DNA from 4 places in the Pseudomonas sp. AC255 genome. Region 4 is predicted to be linked to each of the others. Evidence: predicted binding sites of a transcription regulator. Region 4 holds the regulator's gene; each other region holds the start of a gene.
The links. The regulator FliA, encoded in region 4, starts transcription of late flagellar genes. The targets are predictions, from matches to a motif close to CTAAAGTTTNNNNNNNNNNNGCCGNTAA.
Positions count from the first base shown of each region.

Region 1: a site for FliA is predicted at 1,653-1,680, ahead of ACZZ0K_RS01810 (methyl-accepting chemotaxis protein). Genes of this name have one in related genera too.
Region 2: a site for FliA is predicted at 2,910-2,937, ahead of flgM (flagellar biosynthesis anti-sigma factor FlgM). Genes of this name have one in related genera too.
Region 3: a site for FliA is predicted at 3,183-3,210, ahead of ACZZ0K_RS09485 (methyl-accepting chemotaxis protein). Genes of this name have one in related genera too.

Region 1 covers NZ_OZ409841.1:363,449-368,822, reverse strand. The annotation lists gene ychF (redox-regulated ATPase YchF) at 1-53, shown strand, start outside; partial or broken gene ACZZ0K_RS01815 (MFS transporter) at 203-1,414, opposite strand; gene ACZZ0K_RS01810 (methyl-accepting chemotaxis protein) at 1,847-3,904, shown strand; tRNA gene ACZZ0K_RS01805 (tRNA-Met) at 4,020-4,096, shown strand; gene ACZZ0K_RS01800 (S-type pyocin domain-containing protein) at 4,323-5,374, shown strand, end outside.
Region 2 covers NZ_OZ409841.1:920,182-925,555, forward strand. The annotation lists gene ACZZ0K_RS04315 (MFS transporter) at 1-1,121, shown strand, start outside; gene ACZZ0K_RS04320 (flagellar brake protein) at 1,195-1,941, opposite strand; gene ACZZ0K_RS04325 (flagella synthesis protein FlgN) at 2,031-2,498, opposite strand; gene flgM (flagellar biosynthesis anti-sigma factor FlgM) at 2,547-2,873, opposite strand; gene flgA (flagellar basal body P-ring formation chaperone FlgA) at 3,036-3,797, opposite strand; gene ACZZ0K_RS04340 (chemotaxis protein CheV) at 3,880-4,812, shown strand; gene cheR (protein-glutamate O-methyltransferase CheR) at 4,859-5,374, shown strand, end outside.
Region 3 covers NZ_OZ409841.1:2,040,221-2,045,594, reverse strand. The annotation lists gene ACZZ0K_RS09495 (2-hydroxyacid dehydrogenase) at 1-64, shown strand, start outside; gene ACZZ0K_RS09490 (pyridoxal phosphate-dependent aminotransferase) at 217-1,404, opposite strand; gene ACZZ0K_RS09485 (methyl-accepting chemotaxis protein) at 1,446-3,071, opposite strand; gene ACZZ0K_RS09480 (glycerate kinase) at 3,377-4,516, opposite strand; gene ACZZ0K_RS09475 (sugar diacid recognition domain-containing protein) at 4,755-5,374, opposite strand, start outside.
Region 4 covers NZ_OZ409841.1:3,553,590-3,558,963, forward strand. The annotation lists gene ACZZ0K_RS16185 (protein phosphatase CheZ) at 1-399, opposite strand, end outside; gene ACZZ0K_RS16190 (chemotaxis response regulator CheY) at 418-789, opposite strand; gene fliA (RNA polymerase sigma factor FliA) at 957-1,697, opposite strand; gene fleN (flagellar synthesis regulator FleN) at 1,694-2,524, opposite strand; gene flhF (flagellar biosynthesis protein FlhF) at 2,641-3,981, opposite strand; gene flhA (flagellar biosynthesis protein FlhA) at 3,993-5,374, opposite strand, start outside.

The DNA.
Region 1 (5,374 bases), 3.2 Mb from region 4:
AGGATTACATCGTCAAGGACGGCGACGTGATGCACTTCCGCTTCAACGTCTAAGCAACAGCCGCACAAGAAAAAGCCGCGTTTGATACGCGGCTTTTTTGTGCCCGAAAGATTGTTAAAAGATCGCAGCCTTCGGCAGCTCCTACAGATGTACATCTATCCCCTGTAGGAGCTGCCGAAGGCTGCGATCTTTTGATCTCAAGCTTTTTAGTACGCGGGAGAAAGATCGCCAACACACCAAACAACGGCAGGAATGAGCAAAGGAAATACACGTACTCAATCCCGTGCACATCCGCCAGATGCCCGAGCAGCGCCGCGCCAATCCCGCCGAAACCGAACATCAGGCCGAAGAAAATCCCGGCAATCATCCCGACATTACCCGGCACCAGTTCCTGCGCGTACACCACGATCGCCGAGAATGCCGACGCCAGAATGAAGCCGATCACCACGCTGAGAATGCTGGTCCAGAACAGATCGACATGCGGCAGGATCAGGGTGAATGGCGCCACCCCCAGGATGGAAAACCAGATCACTGCCTTGCGCCCGATCTTGTCGCCGATAGGCCCGCCGAAGAACGTCCCAGCCGCCACTGCGCCCAAAAACAGGAACAAGTGCAATTGCGAACTCGCCACTGGCAGGTCGAACTTCTCGATCAGGTAGAAGGTGAAATAACTGGTGAAACTGGCCATGTAAAAATACTTGGAGAACACCAGCAGCCCGAGCACCACCAGCGCACTGGTCACCCTGCCCTTCGACAAGCCGTGCGTCGCCGCCTGGCCGGCCTTGAGCTTGAACAGGTTCAGGTGATTGGCGTACCAGCGGCTGATGCGGTACAGCACGAACAGCGCAAACACCGCGAACAGACCGAACCACGCCACATTGCCCTGGCCGAAGGGAATGATGATCGCCGCCGCCAGCAATGGGCCGAACGCGGAGCCGGCATTGCCGCCGACCTGAAAGGTCGATTGCGCCAGACCAAACCGGCCGCCCGAGGCCAGCCGCGCAACACGCGAGGCTTCCGGGTGAAAGGTCGACGAGCCGATACCAATCAGCGCCGCCGCCAGCAGAATCAATGGGAAGCTGCCGACCACCGACATCATCAGAATGCCGATCAAGGTACACACCGTGCCTGCCGGTAACAGCCACGGTTTGGGGTGGCGATCAGTGTGATACCCGACCCACGGCTGCAACAGCGACGCGGTCAACTGAAAGGTCAAGGTGATCAGGCCGACCTGGGTAAACGTCAGGCCATAGTTGGCCTTGAGCATCGGGTAGATCGACGGCAGCACCGACTGGATCAGGTCATTGATCAGATGCGCCAGCGCCACCGCGCCGATGATGCGCATCACCAAGGGGCTGCTTTGCGGAGCAGCGGTCGCCGAGGCAGCGGCGGTCTGGACGTTGCTGATAGCCATGGAAAATTCCGGACAGCAGATGGGTGCCCGCAGGCAGGTGCGTCAATGTGCCATTTTTCGGTGCGCTCGCGCTATCCCCTTAGCCAGCTAACTAACCAACATTCCTATCTCGCGTAGGAGCTGCCGAAGGCTGCGATCTTTTGATCTTGCTTCTAAGCATCAAAGTCAAAAGATCGCAGCCTTCGGCAGCTCCTACAGGGGATCGTTGGTGGCGAAGGTGATAGCGCAACGCCATGGTCTGAATCTTGCCTTGCTTCTGCCCTTGAACACGATCGCCTTACAAAGGCGCTCGACAATGGGAAGTTTCGCTACAGAGCCGGCCTACAGAGCGGGCGAGGGTGAACTTTCGAGGCCTTTTAGAGGGCACAGGTCGCAGCCGAAAGGTTCGCGATGCACGCCAATGGTGCGTGGTGTCCAGAGGAGTCATGAGGCATGCAGGCTTTCCTTTCACCGGGGATCAATTTGCTGGGGCGGTTTGGCTTCGCAGGTAAATTCCAATTATTGTTTCTGCTGTTCATTCTGCCGCTGGCCGGCAGCCTGTTGATGATCGGCCATGACTATCGCGAGAAGCTCAATCTGATCTCGGGCGAACGTGCCGGCGTGCGTCAGCTGCTCGCGCTGGATGCGCTGGACAACCTGCTCGCCGCGCAACGCGACCGCGCCGCCCGCTGGCGCGCCACCGAGACCAATCGTCAGCCGACACCGGCCACCCTCGCCGCCATGGCCGCCTTCGACGGCGTGCAACCGGCGGTGCTGCAAGCCACCACGGAGCTGGGCAATGCCCTGAACCAGCAAGGCGCCGACGGCGCAATCCTCGAACGCTTTCAGGCGCTGCAAACCGCACTCAATGGCCTTGATTCGAAAAGCTTGAGCAGTGTCGGCTGGTGGCCGGACGGTTATGACCGCTTCACCAATGCCTTGGGCGCGCTGCAAGCCTTGCGCGAGCAGATCGTCATGGACAATCGCCTGACCCTTGCACCGTGGCTGGAAACCTACCTGCTGACGCAGATTTCCACGCAGCACGCTCCGGACCTGATCGAGCGGGTCGGCCGTCTCGCCGCAGTCGGCCAGGCTTCGGTCGTCTCCGGTCAGTTCACCCTGCAGAGCCGCCTGCAGTTGCGCGACCTGCGCAGCCGCATCGGCGACGCCCGCGAGCAACTGGTGAAAACCGCCGGCCTGCTGGAGGCGCGTCTACCAGTCGAGCTGCAAGCCTGGGCCGGCCAGTATCACGACAGCCTGAAACACCTCGACAGCGGCCTGAAAGTCCTCGACGACGGTGTGTTTGGCGGCAGCATCAACCTCAAGCCAGAGGACTTCGAACGCAGCCTCGACGCGCTGCTCACCGACCTCGCTTCCCTGCGCCAGCAATCCCTGGTCGCGCTGGATCAGCGGCTCGATGCGTATTACAGCTCGGCGATCCGCCAGTTCATTGTTGTCGCCGCAATCTTCGGTTGCCTGCTGTTGGCCGCGTTATACCTGTTCGTTTGCCTGCAAGCCTCGATCCGCCGTAGCGCCAGCGGCATCACCTTGCTCGCCGAAGCCTTGCGCGACGGTAACCTGAGCCTGCAAGTGCCGGTGGTGGGGCGCGATGAGCTGGCAGCGATCAGCACCGCGCTCAACGTCGCTGTGGTGCAATTGCGCAGCAGCATGCTTGGCGTCGACCACGAGACCTCGCAGTTGAGCAACGCGGTACGCAGCCTCAACCAACACTCCAGCGGCGCCCTGAGCGAAGTCGAAGCGCAGCAATTGCAGATCAGCCAGATCGCCGCTGCCGCCACGCAATTGGCCGCCACCTCGCAAGGCGTCGCGCAGAGTTGCGAACAGGCCTCCGGCAGCGCCCAGCAAACCCGGCGCATCGCCGCCGACAGCAGCCGCGACAGCCAACGCACCACGGCGAGCATTCAGCAGCTCAATCAGCGCCTGAACGACACCGCCGCCGCGCTCGGCCGGGTCAGCGAGCAAGGCCAGCAGATTCAACTGGTCGTGGACACCATTCGCGGCGTCGCCGAGCAGACCAACCTGCTCGCGCTCAACGCCGCCATCGAGGCCGCCCGCGCCGGCGAACAGGGTCGCGGCTTTGCCGTGGTCGCCGACGAGGTGCGCAGCCTCTCGCAGCGCACGCAATCGTCCACCGCGCAGATCGCCGGCACCGTCGACAGCCTGCGCGCCACGGTCAACGAAGCGGTAAGCCTGATGGAAGCCGCCTGTGGTCAGGCGCAATCGGATGCCGAAGCAGTCACCGGACTCGGCGAACGCCTGGGAGAAATCGCCAGCGCCGTACAGAGTGTCACCGACACCCTGGCGCAAATCGCCACAGCGGTTGAAGAACAGGCCAGCACTGCCGACGAAGTCAGCGGCAATATCCAGCAGGTCGATCAAGCGGCGGTGCGTTTGCTCGAAGGCGCACGCGCCGTAAACCTCGCGGCGGACACCTTGAGCCAGGGTAGCGAGGCCCTGAGCGCCAATACCGCCAGATTCCAACTGCGCTGACGCCCTCCCCGGCCCCGACTTTCGGGGCCGGAGGATAAGCAGTTGAAAACAGGAAGAAATATTTTCGATTTACGCTTGACGCTTTGCCATTTCAGGGGAATAATGCGCGCCACTTGGCTACATAGCTCAGTTGGTTAGAGCATAGCATTCATAATGCTGGGGTCCGGGGTTCAAGTCCCTGTGTAGCCACCAAGTACTAAAAACGGCTTACCGAAAGGTAGGCCGTTTTTTTATGCCTCGAGAAAAGTCCTTTTCCTCCCGCTCCCTGCATGCAATTCAGATGCCTCCGTAAGAAAAAAGTAGATCTCTGGTACGAAACGGATCTTTCGTAGCATCAGCCACCTGTCGCTCTCTCCCCGAATCGCTCCTATACCGACAAGCTCCCCTGGCTCGATTCAGCGCCATACAGGGAGTTGGCATGCCTCAATACAAATACCTTCTCGACGATGACTGGTTATTAAATCCGTATAGCGGTGGCAGGGCCTGGTTTACTTTGCTTCCACCGAAAGCGCCGGAGCCGGTGTACATCGAGAAGGATGAGTGGCCTGCGCCCAAGCCACGCGAAGACAGGGTCTTTGCCAAGTCCTGCACGCCGGACAACTGGTGTCGCACGGACGCTGGCACTGCCGAGGAGCCAGCCAGCAACTTCGGCAAGATCATGGTCGCCGGCGCCATGCTCATGCCCTCCGCCAGTACCGCTGTAGCGACGGCGATAGGTGCCGACCTGGCTTTGGGGCGTCTGGCCGGCGGCGGGATTTTGCAACAGCGCCTGAACTGGGCCATCCGTGGCGCCGGCGGGCCGGCCAGCGTGTTCGTGCTGGGAATGCTGCCGAGCAAAATGGCCGACGGCACGTTTCACACCGACGAAGAACTACGCCGCATGAGCCGCGCCACCACGCGCGTGCGCTTCCAGTTTCGTCGTGATGCCGAAGGTGTTCTGCGGGTTTACGGCATCCATTCCGGCGCCTCTGGCGACGACGCCGTACGCACGGTGAACGTCAAGTGGAACGCCGACAAGACCGCCATGGAGGCCAAGCTCAACGGCATCACCATTCTCTGGACGCCGCAACGCGGGCCGCTGGGGTCGATGCCTCCGCTGGTTTATCCCGACCACGGTGATGCACTCGACCCGATCCTCGTCCACCCGATCCCGGAGAACACCGATAGCCAGATTGAGGGACTGCCGGGCGAGGATGTAACGGCCGAGGATTGTATTCTGGTGTTCCCGGCGGACACCGGGCTGAAGTCGTTGTATGTGGTTTATTCAAGGCCGGCGAGGCAGACGCCTGGGATCGTTACGGGGGTGGGAGAGGATGTGGCGGGGATATGGCTTGCGGGGGCTGATTCGGACGTGGGGGTTCCGATTCCAACAGACGTTGCCAACTCTCTACGAGGACGAGAATTCAAAAACTTCGACTCATTCAGAGCAACCTTTTGGAAAACTGTTGCAGAGTCAACATCGGGGGGAGT
Region 2 (5,374 bases), 2.6 Mb from region 4:
ATGGTCTGGTGGACTGGCTGCCGGCGTGGCTGGTGCTGCGGACGATCGTCGGTCTGGGGATGATGTGTCAGTACATGGTCATCGAGAGCTGGCTCAACGAGCAGGCCGACGCCAATCAGCGTGGGCTGGTGTTCAGCGGTTACATGATCGCTTCGTATCTGGGCCTGGTGCTGGGCCAGCTGATTCTGGTCATGCATCCCGGCCTCGGGCTGGAACTGCTGATGCTGGTGGCGCTGTGCTTTGCCCTGTGCCTGGTGCCCGTGACGCTGACCCGACGGATTCACCCGGCGCCCCTGCATCCGGCGCCGATGGAGCCGCGCTTCTTTATCAAACGGGTGCCGCAATCGCTGAGCACGGTGCTCGGCGCCGGTTTGATCATCGGTTCGTTCTACGGTCTGGCGCCGCTGTATGCCTCGCAACAGGGGCTGACGACCGAACAGGTCGGTCTGTTCATGGGTAGCTGCATTTTTGCCGGCTTGCTGGTGCAGTGGCCGTTGGGCTGGTTGTCCGACCGTTATGACCGCGCATTGCTGATTCGCTGCTTTGCAGGGTTTCTGGCGGTGGCGGCGTTACCGTTGGCGATCATGCCGCAGGTGCCGCTGGAGGTGTTGTTCGTCGTCGGCTTCTTCTGTTCGCTGGTGCAGTTCTGCCTGTATCCGCTGGCGGTGGCGTTTTCCAACGACCACGTCGAAGGCGATCGCCGGGTGTCGCTGACCGCGATGTTGCTGGTGACCTATGGCGTCGGCGCGAGCATCGGGCCGCTGCTCGCGGGTGTGCTGATGAAGTTTCTCGGCAGTCAGAGCCTGTATGCGTTCTTCAGTTTCTTCGCGCTGGTGCTGGTCTGGCGGATTCGTCCGAAAGCAGTGACCAACCTGCATCAGGTCGACGACGCACCGCTGCATCACGTGGCAATGCCGGACAGCATGTCGAGTTCGCCGCTGGTGGCGGCGCTCGATCCGCGTGTTGATGAGCAGGTGGTGCAGGAGCAGATGGTGCAGGATCCGGCGCCGGTCACTCCTGAGCCTGAGCCCGAAGTGCAGCCGGATGCAGTCGTTGAAACCGAGCAGGACAGCGGCGATGACGACAAGCCTGCGCCGGATATCAGTGGTGGCAGGCCCTGAGCCGAAGATAAACACCGGCGCATAAAAAAGGGCAGTCCCGCACAGGACTGCCCTTTTTATTTGTCGCTGCGACTCAGAGATCGTCTTTGTCGAAACGCCGTGCTTCACGCTGCAACTGGTAAACGAAACGCTCGACGTTGCGCGCAGCCTGGCCACTGATGTTGTGGAAGCGCAGACCGGCGAAGGTGATGTTGAGTTTTTCTTCGAAGTGCAGGTAGCGCAGCTCGACCGATGTTGGCTGATTGCCGAACAGCGGCGGGGCGATCAGGCGATCGTAGACCTGGCCCAGTTGCAGGCGATCAGTGATGTCGCCTTCGAAGCGGAATTTGCAGCCAGTGGCGGAGATATCCAGCAGCTTGCCGTGCAGAGGAACCTTGAGCTTTTCGCCGCCCAGTTCAACGCTGACCAGGTCGGTGAGTTTCAACGCAGCGCGGAAGGCGTTGCGGCGCTGGTGGTAGACCACTTCGCTCGGCAGGTCGCCGGTGTAAAAACGGTCGCCGTCGGATTCTTCGATGTTCAGCGTGCCGTTGCATTCCCAGGCGATGCGCACGCCGTCATGAAAGCCTTCGACCTTGAACGGTTCGCCCGCTTGCAGGAAGCGCTCGCCATCGCGCGGGATCATTTCGTCCAGGGCGATCGTCGCGGTTTCGCGGTCGACCTTGATCAGGTAGCTCTGAAAGCGCTGGCTGCGTTCATGGAAGGTGATGATCAGCGGATCGTGGCTGTCTTGCAGCTGGCGCAGGTTGCTGGAGATTTCCAGTGGCGTGGTGAGCACCTTCGGAGGCTGCGGAGCATCATCCGCGCTTAGGGTGTTGGACACGGTTCTTCAATCTCCAGACAAAATAAGACGACTGGCCAGTATTTTGCCAGCATGTTGCGCAGGTGGATAGTGCAGGGTCAGCGAATGGCTCATGCCTGGCTGAGCGTTCGCGGCTTGACCGGTTTGGCAAAGGTCCCGCTGGCGTCGTAAAGCGCTGGCGGCTCACCGCCGGTGAGGATCTTCAGTTGATTGGCCGTGGTCGCCTGCTGGATCTGGATCGACTGGCCATTCTTGACGTTGGCAGCCTGGCACTGGGCGATCAGCGCGGTCAGGGCATCGCCCTGGGTCAGCAACTGGTCGCCAATGCTCGACTGGCTGGCCAGTTGCTCAAGACCTGTGCGATCGGTCGGCAGGTTGAGGCTGGCGAGGATTTCGCTGCGCTTGCGGCCATGCTGCTCGAGCAGAATGATCAACGCTTGCTTGGTCGCCAGAATTTCTTCCAGCAACGGCATGTCACGACCATGCAAAGCGAGGGATTCGGTTTGCAATAACTCCAGCAATTGTTGCGCTGGAGCAAAGTCGTCGTTGATCAGTTGCAATAAGTTAGTGTCGTGCATGGCTGGCCTTGGGGTTTAAGCGTCCAAAAGCCTGGCGCCGGCAAAAGCCTAGCGCTGGGCTTCGAAGTTGAGCAGTTTGCTGGCTACACGGTTGCTGTCGACTTTATAGCTGCCATCGGCAATCGCGGCTTTCAACTCGGCCACACGGGCTTTGTCGACAGCAGGCTGATCGCGCAGCTTGTCAGTGACCTTCTGCAACTGTTGAGCCTCATTGCTGAGGTGTACCGACTCCCCGCTTTTGGCGACATTGGCCTGTTCGGCCTGGGTATTCAGCGGCGCGGAGGGGCTGTTTTCAGCGCTTTCCTTGGCGTTGCTGGTACGTGTGCTGCCGGTTAGTGACGAGGAACTGTTCAATCGGTTGAAATCGATAACCATGATAAAAAACCTCTGGGAATTTGGACGCTTGCCATGTTTTCGGCTATCCCCTGAAAAACTTTAGGCCCAATCAACCATAAGCTTGCATGCGCCGTTGCGAGACCTGCTGCGGCACAGTTTAGGGAAGCGACGGGATCGGCGCCAGTTTTCTCCACGGGGCTTTTACATGGCCACTTCGACCTGTCCCGGCGCAATCACCTGCGCCTTGATAACTCTTTGAGAATTAAGGTTTTTTACTCGAATCTGTTCTTTCATGCCGCCATTGGAGAGCGCTTCACCCGGCATGCGTACGGCAAGGGTGCCGCTGCGCGCAGTGATCACCACCTGGTCACCCTTGCGGACCACTTCGGCCTGTTCCAGATGCACCAGGGTGATGACCTGATCGGCGACCGTTGGTCGGGTAAGTTTCTGCCCGATCGCTTCGTCGACGGAGGTCAGGAAACCCTGGTTGATCGTGCTGACGTCGCGCTCGCGCAAGGTCACGTCCTGCGGCTCGATAATGCCGGCGCGTTTCAGCGGACGAGTGGTCGTCACGATCTCGCGAAACAGGCGGACTTGAGCGGGTACGAACACCGTCCAGGGCGAGCTGCCTTCGCAGCGAACCTTCACCGTGACGCGGCCCAGCGGGCGTGCCGGGCTCTCCAGCGTGGCTGTCAATTCCTTGTCGCACATGGGCATGCGCATGCGCGGGTCGAGCTGGTTGACTTCGATTTCGTAGCGGCCTTCGGTTTGACTGGAAGCCAAATAGTCTTCTACGGTGAATTCAAGAAAGCCCTGAGTCACGCCGATAAGCATATCAGGCAAGGTAACCGCATCTGCATGGGCAGGACTGCCAGCAAGCAAGCAGCAAACGGCGGACACCGCGCAAAGCCCTTTGCGAAGGGAAGATGTCAGGCGTCGGGAAAATGTCGTTTGAGCGTTCATACGAGTTAAAAAGCAAGCGCCGTGCCGTTTAGCAATGAATGTGCGTCGCAACAACACTTGGCGTTGGTGTAGGAGTCTGGGCATGGCTGGTGTAATGGATTCGGTGAACCAGCGCACGCAACTGGTAGGGCAGAATCGCCTCGAGCTTCTGTTGTTCCGTCTCGACGGGCCGCAGCTCTATGGGATCAACGTGTTCAAGGTACGGGAAGTGTTGCAATGCCCGTCCCTGACGTTGATGCCCAAATCCAGTCCTGTCGTGTGCGGGGTAGCGAATATACGGGGAGCGACCATTCCGATCCTGGATCTGGCAATGGCAACGGGCTCCGGTGCGTTGAAAGACAAGAACAGTCCGTTCGTGATCATCACGGAGTACAACACCAAGACCCAGGGTTTCCTGGTCCGCTCGGTGGAGCGCATCGTCAACATGAACTGGGAAGAGATCCATCCGCCACCCAAGGGCACCGGTCGCGATCACTACCTGACCGCTGTGACGCGGGTCGACAACCAGTTGGTCGAAATCATCGACGTCGAGAAGGTGCTGGCCGAAGTGGCGCCGACGCCGGAAGCGATTTCGGTGGGCGTGGTCGATGTCGAGACGCAGACCAAGGCATTGTCGCTGCGGGTGCTGACGGTCGATGACTCGTCGGTGGCGCGCAAGCAGGTCACGCGTTGTCTGCAGACCATCGGTGTCGAAGTGGTGGCGCTGAACGACGGCAAGCAGGCGCTGGATTACCTGCGCAAGCTGGTCGACGAGGGCAAGAAGCCGGAAGAAGAGTTCCTGATGATGATTTCCGACATCGAGATGCCGGAGATGGACGGGTACACCCTGACGGCGGAAATCCGCGGCGACGCACGCATGCAAAAGCTCCATATCATCCTGCATACTTCGTTGTCGGGGGTATTCAATCAGGCGATGGTGAAGAAAGTCGGTGCTGATGACTTTCTGGCCAAATTCCGTCCTGATGACCTCGCATCCCGGGTAGTCGACCGGATCAAAGCAGCAGATATCAGCTAGGGACCTTCTGTCCCTGGCGGTCAACACGATTTAAGAGGCGGCATCATTGTCTACGGGTAATTTGGATTTCGAACAGTTCCGGGTCTTCCTGGAAAAAGCCTGTGGCATTCTGCTCGGTGAAAACAAGCAGTATCTGGTCTCGAGCCGTCTCAACAAACTGATGGAGCAGCAAGGCATCAAGTCCCTGGGTGAGCTGGTGCAGCGCATCCAGACCCAGCCGCGCAGCGGTTTGCGCGAGCAGGTGGTCGATGCCATGACGACTAACGAAACCCTGTGGTTTCGCGACACCTATCCGTTTGAAGTCTTGAAGAACAAGGTACTGCCGGAAGCGATCAAGGCCAGCCCCAACCAGCGTCTGCGGATCTGGTCGGCGGCCTGCTCGTCGGGACAGGAACCGTACTCGCTGTCGATGTCGATCGACGAGTTCGAGCGCAGCAACCTGGGTCAGTTGAAGATGGGTGTGCAGATCGTTGCCACCGATCTGTCGGGCCTGATGCTCAACAACTGCAAGACCGGCGAGTACGACAGCCTGGCCATCGGTCGTGGCCTGTCGCCGGAACGC
Region 3 (5,374 bases), 1.5 Mb from region 4:
GGAGAATCTGTTGGCGGCGTTGAAAGGACAGCGGCCGGCGAATCTGGTTAATCCTCTTAACTGATCGTTGCTGATCGTTCCCACGCTCAGCGTGGGAATGCAGCCCGGACGCTCCGCGTCCCTTCCGAAAGTTGGAACGCGGAGCGTCCCTAGAGGCATTCCCACGCGGAGCGTGGGAACGATCAGCAAGGCGCCGGTTCAGGCAATGCAAGACCCTCAGGCACTGCGCGCCTGCAACAGCTGCACCGCACACAACGCAATCCGCGCGCAGGCATCCGCCAGTTTGACCCGATCCACCACCAGCCCGATGCGAATATGCCCCGCCGCGCTCGGCCCGAACGCTTCACCGGCCAACACTGATACCCCGTAACCTTCCAGCAAGCGCTCGGCAAATGCCTGGGCGCCGAGGCCAGTCTGGCGCACATCGACCATCACGAACATGCCGCCATCCGGGCGAATCGGCTGCAACCCAGGGCAACCGTGCAAACGCTCGCACACCAGATCGCGGCGCAAGCGATACTCCTCGCGCATCTGAGAGACTTCCGGCAGATCGCTTTGCAGCGCCACTTGCGCGGCCTTCTGTACGAAATCCGGGAGACCGAAGAGCATGCTCAGCGACAGATTCACCAGATGCTCGGCCAAGGGTTTCGGGCCGATCATCCAGCCGATGCGCCAGCCGGTCATCGCATGGGATTTCGACAGACTGTTGATCGTCGCGGTGCGCTCGGCCATGCCCGGCAGGCTCGCCGGACTGATGTGTTCGCCTTCGTATAAAAGCTCGCTGTACACCTCATCGCTGATCAGCCACAGATCATGACGAATGCACAGCGCTGCCAGTCCCTGCCAGATCAGCAAGGACAAACTCGCGCCGCTGGGGTTGTTCGGACTATTGAGCAGCATGGCGCGCGTTCTCGGCGTGATGCGCGCAGCGACATCGGCCGGGTCGACACGAAAACCGTTATCGGGGCGAACCGGTACCGCAATCACCTTGGCACCGCAGGCGCCAAACACACCTTCGTAAGTGACGTACATCGGCTCGGCGACGATCACTTCATCGCCCGGATCGAGCAAGCACTGCGCCACCGAGTACACCGCGCATTGCGCGCCGGGCAGGACAATCACCTGATCAGGATCAACCCGTTGACCACTGCGCTGGCGATGACGCTCGGCAATCAGCCTGCGCAGCTCAAACCGCCCACGCACATCGGCGTAATGGGTATCGCCGGCCAACAGGCTATCGATCGCGCCATGGACGATCGGCAACGGCGTATCGAAATCCGGATCGCCGACGCTCAACAACAAAACATCAACGCCCTCGGCGCGCAGTTCCAGCGCTCGGTCGTGAATCTGCCAGGCAGCGGCACCCTCCCCGGCGATTCGTTGGGTCAAGGCTGAATAGCGCATGTACGTCTCCTGTTAGCGCGGTTTCCAGCCTTCACCGTATCTCAAATCACGAAACGCGCCACCATGGCGTTCAAATCCACTGCCAGTCGCGACAGTTCGTGGGTCGCGGCACTGGTCTGATTGGCGCCGGCGGCCGATTGCGTGGCGAGGTCGCGGATGTTGACCAGGTTGCGATCGACTTCGCGCGAGACTTGCGCCTGCTCTTCCGACGCGCTGGCGATGACCAGGTTGCGTTCGTTGATCTGGTGAATCGATTGCGTGATCTGCTCCAGTGCCACGCCAGCCGCGCGGGCCATTTCCAGAGTGGACTGGGTACGCTGGTTGCTTTGCTGCATCGAGGAGACCGCTTCACCGGTGCCGTTCTGGATGCCGGCAACCATTTTCTCGATTTCCTGGGTCGACTGCGCGGTGCGATGGGCCAAGGCGCGCACTTCGTCAGCCACCACGGCAAAGCCACGGCCAGCCTCGCCGGCACGCGCGGCTTCAATCGCAGCGTTGAGCGCCAGCAAGTTGGTCTGCTCGGCGATGGCGCGAATCACGTCCAGCACTTTGCCGATGTCGCGCCCTTGCGCGGCGAGGCCTTCGATCATCTGCGCAGTGTTCTGCACGTCGTGGGTCATGGTCTGGATTGCGTCGACGGTTTTCACCACTTGATCGCGACCTTCGCGGGCGGCGTGGGTCGACTGATTGGAAGCTTCGGAAGTCGAAACGGCGTTGCGCGCCACTTCTTCCACCGCAGCGGTCATCTCGTTGACGGCCGTGGCGGCCTGTTCGATTTCGTTGTTCTGCTGCTGCAGCCCGCGCGACGCTTCTTCGGTGACCGCGCTGAGTTCTTCGGCAGCGGCGCCCAGTTGCGTGGCGGAACCGGCGATCTGCTCGATGGTTTTGCGCAGGTTGGTCTGCATCGCGGCCAGGGCTTCGAGCAGGCGCGCCGGTTCGTCCTTGCCGTCGACTTCGATGGCTTTGCTGAGGTCACCGTCGGCAATGGTTTGCGCAGCGAGCACGGCGCGGTTGAGCGGCGTGACGATGCTGCGGGTCAGCAACCAGGCGAGCAACACAGTGGCCAGCGCCGCAATCACGGCGACGATAATGATCCCGGTGATGGCGCTGTCATAGTTTTCACTGGCTTGCGTCGCCGCTGCTTTCGCCCCCGCTGTATTCATGCCGATCAACTTGTTGAGCTGCTCGCCCATTTGATCGGTGCCTTCCTTGATGCGGGTGTTGATCAAGGCACGCATTGCTTCCAGATCGCCCTGACGCGACAGCTCAAGCATCCGGTTCTGGGCTTGCAGGTAGTTGTCGAGGGTGGTCGAAAACGTCTGGAAAACTGCGTGCTCTTCAGGACCTGCCGGCAACGCAGCGTAGCTGGCCTGAGCTTTGCGCACCTTGTCGACCAGCACCGCGATGCGGGTTTCTGCCTCTTGCAGGCTGGCCGGTTCGCGATTGACCAGCACACGGAACGAGAGAATGCGCATGCGCAGGACGTTTTCCGTGACCACGCTGAGGTGGGTCACGCTAGGCAATTGGTTGGTGTCCATGTCGACCGACGCCTGACGAATGACCGTCATGCGGCTGACCGCGAACACGCCGAGGACAATCACCAGCAAGGCGATAAAGGCAAAACCGAGGAAAGCACGTGGCGCGATATTCAGGTTACGCAGGGACATGGTCGGACTCTCGAAAGAAAGAAACTACGAGCGTCCATGCCGTGAGCACTGGCCCATAGCGGGCGACAGTCCGGCGGCACTGAATTGTGGTTTTGTGTGCGCCTGACCGTTGTATCGGCCAGGCTTGAGGAAGGTTTCGGGTCTGCGGTAAATATTTTTCAGGACGTGGCAACAATCAAAAACTGCTCCGCTGCCCTTGGTAGGAGCTGTCGAGTGCAACGAGGCTGCGATCTTTTGACTTTTAAAAGCAGGATCAAAAGATCGCAGCCTCGTTGCACTCGACAGCTCCTACATAGGCAAGCCGATCAGCGTTGGGCGGCGAGTTGCCAGACCCGAGCAATATCGGTGGCGCGTTCACGCAGCAGGCGCGGTGCTTCGGCGCAGGCTTGTTCGAGTGTCATCGGTCCGCTGGTCACGGCGAATGCAGCGTCGATGCCGTGTTGATAGAGTTCCTGGTAGCCCTCGCCCAAGGTCCCGGCGATCACAATCACCGGCACAGCGTGTTGTTTGGCAACTCGCGCAACACCGAACGGCGTTTTGCCGCGAAGGGTTTGCGCATCGAAGCGGCCTTCTCCGGTAATCACCAGATCCGCACCCTTGACCGCGTCAGCGAGCCCGACCAGTTCCGCTACCACCTCGACGCCCGCCTGAAACTGCGCACCGAGAAAAGCCTTGGCCGCAAACCCCAGGCCACCCGCCGCGCCGCTGCCCGGTTCATCGCGCACGTCTTTGCCCAATGCTTGCGCGCAGACTTTGGCAAAGTGCCCCAGCGCCTGATCGAGTTGCTCAACCTGCGCGGGCGATGCGCCCTTCTGCGGGCCAAAAATGGCCGAGGCGCCGTGAGGGCCGCAGAGCGGATTGTTGACATCAGCGGCGATGTCGAAACGCACATCGGCCAGACGTCGATCAAGTCCACTCAGATCCAATCGCGCCAGTTGCGCCAAGGCCAGGCCGCCGGGCACCAGCGACTGATTCTGCGCATCCAGCAACTTCACCCCCAGCGCCTGCATCGCCCCGGCGCCGGCGTCATTGGTCGCGCTGCCGCCAATCGCCAGAATCACCCGTTGCGCGCCGGCATCCAGCGCTGCACGAATCAATTCACCTGTGCCAAAGGTGCTGCTGATGCAGGCATCGCGCTGTCCCGGCGGGACCAGTTGCAGACCGCTGGCCTCGGCCATTTCGATGATCGCGGTGTGGTTGTGCGGCAGCCAGCCCCACGCGGCTTCGACCGGCGCGCCCAGTGGACCGCGCACGCGGGTGCGGCGTAACTCACCTTCGCAGGCTGCGAGAATCGACTCGACCGTACCTTCGCCGCCATCGGCCATCGGGCATTTGATCAGCGTCGCCTGCGGCCAGACCTGGGCCAGTCCGAGGGCAATGGCTTCGGCAACGCCTTGGGCACTCAGGCTGTCCTTGAACGAGTCGGGGGCGATGACGATTTTCATGGGAATTCTCCGGTTGCAGTGGCATTCATGCTGCCAGTCGGCCTGCGCCTTGACGCCGGTCGAGTGCACAAGTGGCGTCGACGTTTATTGTTCATTTCCACAAAAGATATGTGTTGGTCGTACCGGCCTCATCGCTGGCAAGCCAGCTCCCACAGGGTTCTGCGGTGACTATGGAAGTTATGAACGCCTTCTGACCTGTGGGAGCTGGCTTGCCAGCGATGGCGGCCTCAAGGACAACTCATGGCAATGGATCAGTCTGCGGCAGCAGCTGCACCCCAAGATACAACGCCAGCATCCCGTCCAGCTTCAACGGATCAACCCCGCTCAACTCGGCAATCCGCTCCATGCGATAACGCAGACTATTGCGATGAATGCCCAACGCCTCGGCACAGGCCTGGCTCTGCCCGTCGTGCTCGCACCAACTGCGCAGGGTCGCCAGCAACTGGCCGTTGCTGTCCTTGGCGATGACCTGGCGCAGCGGCTTGAGCAGTTCGTCCAGCGCATCATCGTTGCGATGACGCCACAGCATGACCGGCAAGCGATAACGATTGAGCGTCAGCAGTCTCGAATTCGGCAGCACGTCACGACCATAAGCGAGCAAATCGCCGACTCGTCGGTAACAGCGACGCAACCCGGCCAGACCATCCGCCTGCCCGCCGACGGCGATGCGCAAAATCTTCCAGCCGAGGCCATCGAGCTTTTCCAGCAGGCGATCGTGCTCGACGTTCTGGCTCGCAGGGCGACACCACAACAACGAAGACTTCGCCGAACTCACGCACCAACTGTCCGGATAACGCGAGGTCAGCCACGCACTCAGTGCCTCGACGGTTTGCCCCGGGCCGTGCTCAAGACCCAGCT
Region 4 (5,374 bases):
ACGCATGAAGCGGCCCCAATCGGCGCTCAACGTCTGCGCTTCATCAGCGAGACTGTTGACCACCGGCGTGGCGCTTTCCACCAGATCCATGGTGCGGTTGGCCGCGGCTTCCGTCAGCTTGACCACATAGCCCAGGCGTTCGGTGGCGTCGGTGATTTGCGACACTTCCTCGGCCTGCGGCATGTGCGGATCGATCTGGAAATTGACGATCGCACTGTGCAGTTCACGTGTGAGCTTGCCCACTTCCTGATACAGGCCGCGGTCACGGGTCTGATTGAGCTCATGGATCAGTTGCACCGCGTCGCCGAACTTGCCTTTTTCAAGGCTTTCGACCAGTTCGACCGCGTGTTTTTTCAGGGTCGATTCGAAATCGCCCTGTGATGATTCGTTATGCTCCATAGCTCCCCCGCGCATTCATCAGCCGATGCGTTCGAAAATCTTCTCGATTTTGTCTTTCAACGCTTGAGCCGTGAAAGGTTTGACTACGTAACCGTTCACACCGGCCTGAGCGGCCTCGATGATCTGCTCGCGTTTGGCTTCAGCAGTCACCATCAACACCGGGAGGTGCTTGAGTTTTTCATCGGCGCGCACGTGACGCAGCAGGTCGATACCGGTCATGCCCGGCATGTTCCAGTCCGTTACCAGAAAGTCGATGCTGCCGCTGTTGAGCACCGGAATGGCAGTGGTGCCATCGTCGGCCTCGACGGTGTTGGTGAACCCAAGATCGCGCAGCAGGTTCTTGATGATCCGCCGCATCGTTGAGAAGTCATCAACGATGAGGATTTTCATGTCTTTGTTCAATTCGACCTCCAAGCAGTCTTAAACGCGCCCAGCACCTGGACGCGCCACTTCAATCAATCGGCGCAGCACTTAAAGTTTGTCTGGAGCACAACGGATCGAGACCGGCGCCGTTCATCACCGCACCAGCCTCGTTTCGCAGTGTCCCCACACTGCCTTCAGCGCGCTCGCCACTCCCCCAAACGCCCCCGCAGACGGGCCGCGCACTGGCTGTGTAACTGGCTGACCCGCGATTCACTGACGCCAAGGACTTCACCGATTTCCTTGAGGTTCAGCTCTTCGTCGTAGTACAGCGCCAACACCAGTCGCTCACGCTCCGGCAAATTGGCAATCGCGTCCGCCAGCGCCGCCTGGAAGCGTTCATCTTCCAGATCGCGTGACGGCTCCATATGAGCACTGGCGCCATCCTCGTGCAGCCCTTCGTGTTCGCCGTCCTGCAAGAGGTCGTCGAAACTGAACAGGCGACTGCCCAAGGTGTCATTCAGAATCCCGTAGTAATCGTCGAGACTCAATTGGAGTTCGGCCGCAACCTCGTGATCTTTAGCGTCACGGCCGGTTTTAGCTTCAATCGAGCGAATCGCGTCGCTGACCATCCTGGTATTACGGTGAACCGAGCGTGGTGCCCAATCCCCTTTGCGCACTTCATCGAGCATCGCGCCGCGGATTCGAATGCCCGCGTACGTTTCGAAACTGGCGCCTTTGCTGGCGTCGTATTTGGTCGAGACTTCCAGCAAACCGATCATCCCGGCCTGGATCAGGTCTTCGACCTGCACGCTGGCCGGCAGGCGCGCCAGCAAGTGATAGGCAATGCGCTTGACCAGCGGCGCGTAGCGCTCGATCAATTCGTATTGCGCGTCACGCGCCGACTTTTTGTAAAGATTCATGCCACTGGCGGTCATATCACAGGCCCTGCGGTTTGCTGCACGAGACGCTCGACGAAAAATTCCAGATGCCCGCGCGGGTTGGCGGGCAGCGGCCAGGTATCGACCTTCTGGGCGATGGCCTTGAAGGCCAGTGCGCACTTGGAACGGGGAAAGGCTTCGTAGACGGCGCGCTGCTTCTGCACTGCCTTGCGCACGCTTTCGTCGTATGGCACGGCGCCGACGTATTGTAGGGCGACGTCGAGGAAGCGATCCGTGACCTTGGTCAACTTGGCGAACAGGTTGCGCCCTTCCTGCGGGCTCTGCGCCATGTTGGCCAGCACGCGGAAGCGGTTCATGCCGTAGTCGCGGTTGAGCAACTTGATCAGCGCGTAAGCGTCGGTGATCGAAGTCGGCTCGTCGCAGACCACCAGCAACACTTCCTGGGCGGCGCGTACGAAACTGACTACCGAGTCACCAATACCCGCAGCGGTGTCGATCACCAGCACGTCGAGATTGTCGCCGATGTCGCTGAACGCCTGGATCAGGCCGGCGTGTTGCGCCGGGCTCAAGTGCACCATGCTCTGCGTGCCGGAGGCCGCCGGCACGATGCGAATCCCGCCCGGGCCTTGCAACAGCACGTCGCGCAATTCGCAACGGCCTTCGATGACGTCGGCCAGTGTGCGCTTGGGTGTCAGCCCCAGCAGAACGTCGACGTTCGCCAGGCCCAGGTCGGCGTCCAGCAGCATGACCCGACGGCCAAGCTCTGCCAGCGCCAGCGACAAGTTCACTGACACGTTAGTCTTGCCGACGCCACCTTTGCCGCCGGTCACCGCGATCACCTGTACGGGATGCATGCTGCCCATGTTATTTCTTTACCTTGTCTTGCATAGACGGAGGCCACATTACTGGCTGCGCGTTCCTGATCGGAACAATGCGTGGCAGACCATCGATGTAGGTACAAAAACTGTTCATGATTACCTCAGCCAACCTGCTTGGTCGGGCTGTGATAGATATCAGCGAACATGTCAGCCATGGCTTCTTCGCTGGGTTCTTCCTGCATTTGCACGCTGACGGCGCGGCTGACCAATTGATGACGACGCGGCAGATGCAGATCATCCGGAATCCGTGGGCCATCGGTCAGGTACGCGACCGGCAATTCATGACTGATCGCCAGGCTCAACACTTCGCCGAGACTGGCCGTTTCATCCAGTTTAGTCAGGATGCAGCCGGCCAGCCCGCAACGCTTGTAACTGTGATAAGCGGCGGTTAGAACCTGTTTCTGGCTGGTGGTTGCCAGGACCAGATAATTTTTTGAGCGAATGCCACGCCCGGCCAGGCTCTCAAGCTGCATGCGCAACGCCGGATCACTGGCTTGCAGGCCGGCAGTATCGATCAAAACCACGCGTTTGCGTAGCAGTGGATCCAATGCCTGCACCAGCGACTGACCCGGATCGACGTGCGTTACCGGCACGTTGAGGATGCGCCCGAGGGTTTTCAATTGTTCCTGCGCGCCGATGCGGAAGCTGTCCATGCTCACCAGTGCAACGTTCTGCGCGCCGTACTTGAGCACGTAACGCGCGGCGAGCTTGGCCAGCGTCGTGGTCTTGCCCATGCCGGCGGGGCCGACCATGGCAATCACACCGCCCTCTTCCAGCGGCTCGACTTCCGGTACGGCAATCATCCGCGCCAGGTGCGCCAGCAGCATGCGCCAGGCCTGACGGGGTTCTTCGATATCGGTGATCATCGCCAACAGATCGCGCGACAGCGGGCCGGACAGGCCGATGCGCTGCAGACGGCGATACAGATTGGCCTGGGCCGGACGGCTGCCTTGCAACTGATTCCAGGCCAGGGTGCCGAGCTGCACTTCCATCAGCTCTCGCAGGCTGTTCAATTCAAAACGCATCGAATCCAGTGCTCGCGGATCGACACCCGCCGAGGCCTGCGCAGGCGCTGCAGCCGGACGCGCCGGGGCAGCGTAGGTTGGCTCGCTCAGCGGCTCGGCAGCGGTCAGCGGCAGGCCTGCGGTCAACGGCAGCCCGGCGAACAACTGCTGATTGGTGTTGCCGTCGGCTTCGCCACGCAGGCTCAGCTCGGCCTGGGCGGTGACGATGCGCGACTGGGTCTTGCGCAGCTCGTCTTCGAGTTCCATGTTCGGAACCCGTGGCGCCAGCGCCGACAATTTGTAATCCAGAGCCGCCGTCAACTCGACGCCGCCGGCAATGCGGCGGTTGCCGATGATGGCGGCATCAGCGCCCAGCTCATCGCGAACCAGCTTCATGGCCTGACGCATATCGGCGGCGAAAAAACGCTTAACTTGCATAAACCACTACCTCAGCCGTTGGGCCCTACTGTCGCAACGATGGTCACTTGCTTGTTGTCCGGTACTTCCTGGTAGGCCAGTACATGCAGCCCTGGCACTGCGAGGCGGCCGAAACGCGAGAGCATCGCGCGAATCGGGCCTGCTACCAGCAGGATCACCGGTTGGCCTTGCATTTCCTGACGCTGGGCCGCTTCGATCAACGAACGTTGCAGCTTCTCGGCCATGCTCGGCTCCAGCAGAACGCCCTCTTCCGAGCCTTGTCCTGCCTTCTGCAGACTATTGAGCAATATCTGTTCCAACCTTGGTTCCAATGTGATTACAGGCAGCTCGGACTCAGTGCCTACAATGCTTTGGACGATTGCACGGGATACGCCGACCCGCACAGCGGCGACCAGCGCGGCGGTATCTTGACTCTTCGCGGCGTTGTTCGCGATCGCTTCGGCGATGCTGCGGATGTCGCGCACCGGCACGTGCTCGGCGAGCAGCGCTTGCAGGACCTTGAGCAACTGCGACAGCGAAACCACGCCCGGCACCAGCTCTTCCGCCAGTTTCGGCGAGCTCTTGGCCAGCAATTGCATGAGTTGCTGCACTTCCTCGTGGCCAATCAGCTCACTGGAGTGCTTGTACAGAATCTGGTTCAAGTGCGTGGCGACCACGGTGCTGGCGTCGACCACGGTGTAGCCGAGTGATTGCGCCTGGGCGCGCTGGCTGATTTCGATCCACACCGCCTCCAGGCCGAAAGCCGGATCTTTGGCGTTGATCCCGTTGAGCGAGCCATACACCTGGCCGGGGTTGATCGCCAGTTCGCGGTCCGGGTAGATCTCGGCCTCAGCGAGAATCACGCCCATCAGCGTCAAGCGATACGCGCTCGGCGCCAGATCAAGGTTGTCGCGGATGTGCACGGTCGGCATCAGGAAGCCCAGATCCTGCGAGAGCTTCTTGCGCACACCCTTGATCCGCGCGAGCAATTGCCCACCCTGATTGCGGTCTACCAGCGGAATCAGGCGATAGCCAACTTCCAGGCCGATCATGTCGATCGGCGTGACGTCGTCCCAGCCCAGCTCTTTGGTTTCCATGGCGCGGGCCGGCGACGGCAGCAGTTCCTGCTGACGCTTGACCTCTTCCAGCGCCACGACCTTGGCAACGTTCTGCTTTTTCCAGAACAGGTACGCGCCGCCCGCAGCCAGCGCGGCCATGCTCAGGAAGGAGAAGTGCGGCATGCCCGGCACCAGACCCATCACCGCCATCAAACCAGCGGCCACGGCCAGCGCTTTCGGCGAGGCGAACATCTGGCGGTTGATCTGCTTGCCCATGTCTTCCGAGCCGGAAGCACGGGTCACCATGATCGCCGCTGCTGTAGATAACAACAGTGATGGCAATTGCGCCACTAAAC